2 regions of the Lactobacillus sp. UMNPBX4 genome follow, and region 1 is predicted to be linked to the other one. Evidence: predicted binding sites of a transcription regulator. Region 1 holds the regulator's gene; the other holds the start of a gene.
What was found. The regulator HrcA, encoded in region 1, represses chaperone genes, less so after heat shock. The targets are predictions, from matches to a motif close to TTAGCACTCNNNNNNNNNGAGTGCTAA.
Positions count from the first base shown of each region.

Region 1 (4,440 bases):
ATTCAACTGGCACAGTTTTGAAAAAGACCAAGTTAACCAAGGCATTTACTTCTGAAGATATTCAGAATCATATGAATGAGTTTTTAGGGGAAATAGAACAAGTACCACCAATTTACTCAGCCGTAAAGGTAAATGGTAAGCATTTATATGAGTATGCTAGAGAAGGTATTGAGGTAGAGCGACCAAAACGTAAAGTTGATATTTTACAATATGATTTAACCAATAAACCTACATTCAATGAAAAAGATGGACAAGAAGAATTTGATTTTAAAATTAAATGTAGTAAAGGTACATATGTTAGATCCTTAGTAAATGATTTGGGCGAGAAAATGAATTGCCCAGCAGTTATGACTTACTTAAGAAGAGTAGCTAGCTCAGGTTTTGATATTTCTCAGGCCGTTAAGTTAAGTGAAATTGAAGAGAATCCTGAAAAAGCTGCAGAATTGATTCAACCAATTGACGCTTTCTTTAAAGACTATCCTCAAGTTGATCTAAGTGAAGGAAAATGGCTTAAAGTGAAAAATGGAGCAGGTATTTCGTTAGAAATAGATGCTAAAAAAGTCGCATTAAGGTACAATAAAAAAGTCAAGGCGATTTATGAGAATAAGGGAAAATTATATCGCCCAAGTTTAATGTTGATTCAAAATGAATAACTGAAATGAAGGGATTAGTTGTGAAAATCATTCATTTAACTTATCCAGTTAGCGAAAATACCATATCTTCAAAAACTATTCTAGCCTTAGGTTTTTTTGACGGCGTTCATTTAGGTCATCAACGCTTAATCAATAAAGCCAAAAAAATAGCTGATCAAAAGAAATTACCATTAGTAGTATTAACTTTTGATCGTCATCCGAAGGAAATTTATGCTGCCAAAAAAGACTTTAAGTATTTAGAAACTTTAGATGAAAAGGCAGATAAAATGGCAGAACTAGGTGTAGATTATCTAGCCGTAATGCCATTTACTAAAAAGTTTAGCGAGATAGATGCACAGAGTTTTGTAGATAATGTAATAATTAAACTCAATGCAGATACAGTAGTAGCTGGATTTGATTATACATATGGTCCTAAAGAGACTGCTAATATGAAGAATTTACCAAAATTTGCGAAGGATAGATTTGAAATTTTCGTTATGCCTAAGCAGATTTTTAATGGTAAAAAAATAGGTTCAACTGAAATTAGACAGGCAATTAGGGAAGGTAAGATGGAATTAGCTTTTCAATTAATGGGTCACCATTATGTGATGAGCGGGATCGTTGGTCATGGTAAAAGAAATGGCCATAAATTAGGCTTCCCAACAGCTAATTTAGTTTGGGCTAGTCATAAGGTAATTCCCAAAATAGGAGTATATGCCACTAAAACGCAGGTAGCTGGAAAGTGGTATGAATCTATGACTAGTGTCGGTTATAATGTAACGATTGGCCAACCTGAACAAATTTTTATTGAATCATATATATTTAATTTTAAACAGGATATTTATGATCAGCCAATAAAAATTAAATGGTATAAATATACTAGAGGCGAAATTAAATTTAGCAGCCTTGAAGAATTGAAAAAACAATTAGAGAAAGACCAAATAGAAATTGAACATTATTTTGCACAAGAAGCACGAAGTAATGCGTAACGAGAAGCTGAAGAACTTAGCAATTTTGAACTAAGTTCTTCAGTTTTTATTTTTTGAAATAATTTGAAGAAATTTTAGCACTCCTCTTGTTTTTCTGCTAATTTATAGTATCATATTAATTGTTAGCACCTGAGAATTACGAGTGCTAAAAGTGAGGGCGATTATTATGTTGACCGAGCGTCAAGAGCTTATTTTAAAAACAATTATTACAGACTTCACACAAACGCATGAGCCTGTTGGCTCTAAGACGGTGATGAAGCAGTTACCAATTAAAGTATCAAGCGCTACTATTCGAAATGAAATGGCGGTCCTAGAAGATCAAGGCTTAATTGAGAAGACACACTCTTCTAGCGGAAGAATTCCGTCAAGTGATGGATATCGTTATTATCTTGATAATTTAGTTGAACCGCTTCAGTTGCCAGAGTCTGTTTATAACACGATTGGGACACAATTAGATCGACCTTTTCATCAGGTGAATGAAATCGTACAAGAAGCAGCACGCATTTTATCTGATTTAACTAATTACACTGCTTTTGCTGAAGGACCTGAGAGTAGGGATGTTAAAATTACAGGTTTTAGGATTGTTCCCCTGTCTTCTAGACAAGTGATGGCAATTCTAGTGACGAGTGATGGCAATGTCCAAAATCAAGTTTATGCTTTACCACATAATATTCATGGTGAAGAAATTGAAAAAGCGGTTCGAATGATTAATGACCAATTAGTTGGTAAGAGTTTAAAGGAAATTAATGTTTCATTGCTAAGTGAACTTGCTAAAAACGAATTAGGTAGTGATCATGCTAACGAATTATTTAGCTTAGTTGAAGACGTGTTAAAAGATGCGGCTAGTGAGCAGATGTATGTTGATGGACAAATTAATCTATTGAACAATACAACTGAGAATAATGTAAATGATATACGTTCACTCTATGAATTAATTGATCGAGATAATTTGTTTTCTAATTTGATGAATATTAAGGCTGATCCTAAGACTGAAAAATACCCAGTTAAGGTAAAGTTAGGATCTGAATTGCCGAATGATTTATTAAAAAATTATAGTTTGCTGACAGCTGAATATAGTGTCGGCTCCCATGGTAAAGGAACAATAGCTTTACTTGGGCCAACAAATATGCCGTATTCTCAAATGATAGGGCTTCTAGAATACTTCAGAAATGAATTAGCCAAGAAGTTACTTGATTATTACGGTAAATTTCAATAATAGAGGAGGTTAGCCGTGAGTAAAGAAGAGTTTCCTAGTGAAAAGAATTTAGATGAAAAAGAAAATGCTTCAACACCTAAGGATGTTAAGAAAAAGGCAACTGAAGGTAAGGAAGCAAAAAATGATAAACATGATGAAAAATTAGCTAAAGAATTGGCTGATTTAAAAGATAAGAATAAGGAGCTTGAAGATAAGTATCTTCGTAGCGAAGCAGAAATTCAAAATATGCAAAATCGCTATTCAAAAGAAAGAGCTCAACTTATTAAGTATGAATCTCAAAGCTTAGCTAAAGATATTTTGCCTGCTGTAGACAATTTGGAGAGAGCTTTAAGCGTAGAAGCCGATGATGATGTTTCCAAGCAACTGAAGAAGGGCGTTAAGATGACGCTTGATTCATTAACTAAAGCATTGAAAGAACATGGCATCGTTGAGATTGAAGCTGAAGACGTAAAATTTGATCCGACATTGCATCAAGCTGTTCAAACTGTAGCAGCCGAAAATGATGATCAAAAAGATCACGTTGTTCAGGTTTTACAAAAAGGATATCAATATAAAGATCGGACACTAAGACCAGCAATGGTTGTAGTTGCTCAATAGGAGAGGAAGTTTATACATGTCAAAAGTTATTGGTATTGACCTCGGAACTACTAACTCAGCAGTTGCAGTTCTTGAAGGTAAAGAACCAAAGATTATTACTAACCCAGAAGGTAACCGTACTACTCCATCTGTAGTAGCTTTTAAAGATGGTGAAATTCAAGTTGGTGAAGTAGCTAAGCGTCAAGCTATTACTAACCCTAACACTATTGTTTCAATTAAGCGTCACATGGGTGAAGCAGATTACAAGGTTAAGGTTGGTGACAAGGAATACACACCACAAGAAATTTCTGCATTTATTTTACAATACATCAAGAAGTTCTCAGAAGATTACTTAGGTGAAAAGGTAACTGATGCAGTTATCACTGTTCCTGCTTACTTTAACGATGCACAACGTCAAGCTACTAAGGATGCTGGTAAGATCGCTGGGTTGAATGTACAAAGAATTATCAACGAACCTACTGCTTCAGCATTAGCCTTCGGTTTAAACAAAGACCAAGATGAAAAGGTCTTAGTTTACGACCTTGGTGGTGGTACTTTCGATGTTTCCGTTCTTCAATTAGGTGACGGTGTCTTCCAAGTATTATCAACTAACGGTGATACTCACCTTGGTGGTGATGACTTTGATAACCGTATCATGGATTGGTTGATCAAGAACTTTAAGGATGAAAATGGCGTTGACTTGTCTAAGGACAAGATGGCTATGCAACGTTTGAAGGATGCTGCTGAAAAGGCTAAGAAAGACTTGTCAGGTGTTTCTTCAACTCACATTTCACTTCCATTCATTTCTGCTGGTGAAGCTGGTCCATTACACCTTGAAGCTGACCTTACCCGTGCTAAGTTTGATGAATTGACTAGTGACTTAGTTGAAAAGACTAAGGTACCATTTGACAATGCATTAAAGGATGCTGGTTTAACTGTAAACGATATCGATAAGGTTATCTTAAACGGTGGTTCAACCCGTATTCCAGCTGTTCAAGCAGCAGTTAAGGAATGGGCTGGGAAAGAA
Region 1 is NZ_PCZF01000006.1:33,580-38,019, forward strand. Features, by position in the region: gene truB (tRNA pseudouridine(55) synthase TruB) at 1-653, shown strand, start outside; gene ribF (riboflavin biosynthesis protein RibF) at 659-1,621, shown strand; gene hrcA (heat-inducible transcriptional repressor HrcA) at 1,788-2,837, shown strand; gene grpE (nucleotide exchange factor GrpE) at 2,853-3,434, shown strand; gene dnaK (molecular chaperone DnaK) at 3,451-4,440, shown strand, end outside.

Region 2 (4,440 bases), on a different contig from region 1:
TGAACGCATGGATTTTGTTTCTCTCAATGGTTCTATGCTAGTTGTTAACGGTGAAACAGTTGCTTCTTATCCGCTAAAACGTGAAACTGCTCTTAGTCTACTTAAAGAAGTCAGTGACAAATATGGTAAAGTAGCTCCTATGGTCTTCGAAACCGATGTAGCCTACTTCCACAAAGCTATTCCTAAAACTGAGCGTGACTTCTTAGCATACTTCGCTGGCAAAAGTGCAGTTGTTGATCATTGGTCAGATTTACCCAACAAGGATATCTTGCAAATCACTTTTAGTTTAGACAATTCTAAGGCGCCAGAAATTGAAAAAGAATTCAATGAAAAGCATGAACAAAAAATTTCTGCATTTGGATCTGCTAATACTGCTATTGATACTAATGTTTATGGTATCAATAAAGGCGCCGGTTTAAAGCATTTATTAGCCAAATTAAACTTAACTGGTGATGATCTAATCGCATTTGGTGATGGCGGCAACGATATTGCTATGCTTGATTTTGCAAAATACTCTTATGCTATGGCTAACGGGATGCCAAGTGTTAAAGAACATGCTAAATATATCGCACCTGCCAATACTGAAAATGGTGTCTTCAGGGTCCTACAAAAATATTTAGACGCTGAGAAATAGATATACAAAAAAGGCAATGAACCTAAACGTTCACTGCCTTTTTTAATGAAATAAATTATTTGGTCAACTTTTCTGTACTTTCAAGTAATTCAGCACGTTGAGCTAAATTCATGTAAAGTCTGTTGTTTGAAACAGCGATACCTTCAATTTCACGACCAGTGTGGAATTGATAAGTATCCTTGACTTCACCATTACGAGCAATTTTAGCAATTACATCGTTAAATGCAAGATAGAAGTTGTCATTCTTAGCATCGTATGTGAAACCTTGAGTATAAGTATTTGAAACAATACCAGTCTTAGTTGCACCTACCATAGTTGGATACCAGTTATCACCTTTACGGTTGAATTCCCAGTATTCAGTTTGGTTCTTTTGCTTGTTGTAAAGAGTTGTATACATCTTGTGATCACTTACAATAACACCATCATGGAAGTAACGGCCTTCTGAGTCGCTACCATTCCAGCATTTGAATGTCCAAATCTTATTAATGCTCATATCGCTCTTACGGATTTGAAGCAATTCTTCTGATCTATTGCTCTTATATGATGTCTTATTATCATAGTTAACTACATAAATATACTTATCAGTTGCGCCCATAGCTTGACCGTGACCAATTGGGATATATGGACTTACCTTAATATTTTTAACGTAAGAATTGAACTTCTTTTGAGACATATCAAGCAAGTATTGACCATTAAAAGCATTAGTCAAATGGTTTAAATTATAAGCAATGATGTGACCATTAGAAATTTTAGTACTGCTGAGTAAACTAGTGTAAAGCCAGCCGTCTGACATAGCAATACCTTCTGGAATATGACCTACACGGTTAATGTAATCGTCGTCTTTAATGTCTCTAGCAACACTAAGTAAAACTGGTTGGAAGAAACGAGTCTTAAAGGTCATATTACCATTATCAGTAGTGTAACTGTGCTTTGCTTTATCCGGAGCAAAGTCAGTCTTAGTTACGTAGTTAGATGAACTACCATAGTAAGTCTTCCAAGATTTTAGGTCACCACTAAATGGTTGTGCTGAAACACTATCTGCATCAGCAACGCCTTCTTTAGTACTCTTTCTTACAGTAACTTTTACAGTAGCTTTAGCACTACCATAACTATACTTAACCTTGTAAGTACCTGGTTCAGAACAATCAATTGCATCTTCAGAAATTGTAATATCTTGGGTAGGAATAACGGTTCCCATATAGTTAGTTACATAACTAACTGCATCTTCTGGAGCAAAATCAGAATGACTATTTCTTACTAAACTTACAGTCTTAGGAACAGCAATAGTGTTTCTAGTAAACCAGTTTTGGTTAACATATCCTACTTTACGGCCATTAACATAAATGCGCCAGTAGGTACCGTTTTGAGTTTTAATTCGTTGATCAGATTGAATATGAGCATATTGATAGTCACTGGCATCTGCTAACTTCTTAACAGGCTTACCATTCTTAATGCTCTTATAAACATTGTAATGCTTATTACTACCTACTTTAACCATCAAATCGTAAGAAGTACTGGTTTGAACTGGCTCCTTTTTAGCAGTTGAACTATCTTTAGCTTTGTCTGTTTTAGTAGTTGACTTAGAATTAGCGGCAAAAACAGGATTTGAATAACCCATTAATAAACCAACACTAAGTGCAACAGCTGATGTGGCAGTTAAAATCTTATTTGTATATTTCAAGCTTGTCCTCCTACAATATTACAACAGTATTTTACATAGTTATTATAATATATAAACAATATTCTCAAAAATACAATTTGAATACAAGTAAATCTCTTTATTTGACACTTTTATTACGAAGTGATTTAATTAGCACAGTACTTAAAAGAGTGCTAATTAATACGAAATAAATTTAGGAGGCAAATATATGCTAGTACCTACAGTTATTGAACAAACTGCTCGTGGTGAACGTGCTTATGACATTTACTCACGCTTATTAAAAGATAGAATTATTATGTTGAGTGGCGAAATTAACGACCAAATGGCTAACTCAATTATTGCTCAATTGCTTTTCCTTGATGCACAAGATAACACTAAGGATATTTCACTTTACATTAATTCACCAGGTGGTGTAATTACTTCTGGTCTTGCAATTATGGATACTATGAATTTCATTAAATCAGATGTATCAACTATTGCAATTGGTATGGCTGCTTCAATGGCTTCTATTCTTTTGACTAGTGGTACTAAGGGTAAGCGTTTCGCATTACCTAACTCTACTGTACTTATTCACCAACCTTTAGGTGGAGCACAAGGTCAACAAACTGATATTCAAATTGCAGCTAACGAAATTTTAAAGAGTCGCAAGAAGATTAACGAAATCTTACACGAAACTACTGGTCAACCTTTGGAAAAGATTCAAAAGGATACCGAACGTGATAATTACTTAACTGCTGAAGAAGCTAAGGAATACGGTTTAATCGATGAAATTATGGTTAATAAGAAGAAGTAATCATAAATTATAATCAAAAGAGGATTTGCGTGTGCGAATCCTCTTTTTTTAATCTCTCAAATTTTCAGCCAATTCATGTAACTTTTTGAATCGATGATTAACACCAGATTTTGAAATAGGTCCATCCGGAATTTGATCCGCTACTTCTTTTAAAGTTAATTCTGGATGAGCTAATCTAAAACGTGCTAAAATCTGTAACTTTTCTGGTAAGCTGTCGATTCCTTTTTCTTTTTGAATCAACTGAATATCTTCTACCTGTTTTGCAGAAGCGGAAGCCGTCTTTTTCATATTAGCTGTATCACAATTAACCAAGCGATTAACCGAATTACGCATGTCTCGCATGATTCGTAAATCTTCAAAATTTAGCATAGCATTTAATGCTCCAACTACATGCAAAAAATCTCCGATTTTAGCTGCTTCCTTAAGGTAGACAATGTAACCTCGACGACGTTTCGTCATCTTAGCATTCAAATAAAAATACTCATTCATCAACTTAGCTAAATCTTCATTATGATCTTCATAAGTTGAATAAATTTCTAAATGATATCTACTAGTCTCAGGATTATTAACGCTACCGCCAGCTAAAAAAGCACCTCTAAGATAAGACATTGCACCTTCCCGTGACTTCATAATTCTCTGTGGAATTCTGGTAACTAATCCTCGAGCAGGATCCCAAATATTTAAGTTTTCCAATATTTCTTGCACGTCACGATTAAGTCGAACTAGATACTGATTATTCTTTTTTAATTTCATCTTACGAGAAACAATCAATAATGGTTCAATTCCATATGCAACTTTAATCAGTTTAAAAATTCTTCGTGCAATAGCGGGATTTTCTGTAGTGATATCTAGACTAAATTGATGATCATGAAGATTTAAAACCCCATTCATTCGCAAAAAAGCAGCTAACTCTGCTTTAGCATGCTCTGGATGCACCTCAAGCGAAGTTAGCTCCTTTTTGACTTCACTAGCATAACTAGCCATTATTTTCCTTCATTCTTTTACGTGACATTGCTTCAAATGCCAAATTCATTATTTCCTTTGCTACTTTTTCTCCATCATGAAAGACCAACCCGTGTCGTTGATCAATAAAATCATCGGTAATAACACGACAATTTTGCGCTCTCAAACCATTAAAGTCATTCTTAACAGGTTCAAGATATGCATCATAATCCTCTGGGTGGAATTTACTCATATCAATTTTAGCTCCGTTAACTAAAGCTGTATTGATATAGTTTCCACCTAAGTGACGATTGATTACCTCCACGTGCTCTGCATCGCTAAAGTGATCAGTTTCTCCACGTTGAGTCATGATATTACAAATATAAACTACTTCAGCCGGGGTTTCTCGAA
Region 2 is NZ_PCZF01000011.1:40,502-44,941, reverse strand. Features, by position in the region: gene CP355_RS03575 (Cof-type HAD-IIB family hydrolase) at 1-634, shown strand, start outside; gene CP355_RS03570 (SH3-like domain-containing protein) at 690-2,315, opposite strand; gene clpP (ATP-dependent Clp endopeptidase proteolytic subunit ClpP) at 2,503-3,087, shown strand; gene whiA (DNA-binding protein WhiA) at 3,136-4,071, opposite strand; gene yvcK (gluconeogenesis factor YvcK family protein) at 4,064-4,440, opposite strand, start outside.
Region 2: the regulator HrcA is predicted to act here: its motif matches at 2,445-2,471, upstream of clpP (ATP-dependent Clp endopeptidase proteolytic subunit ClpP).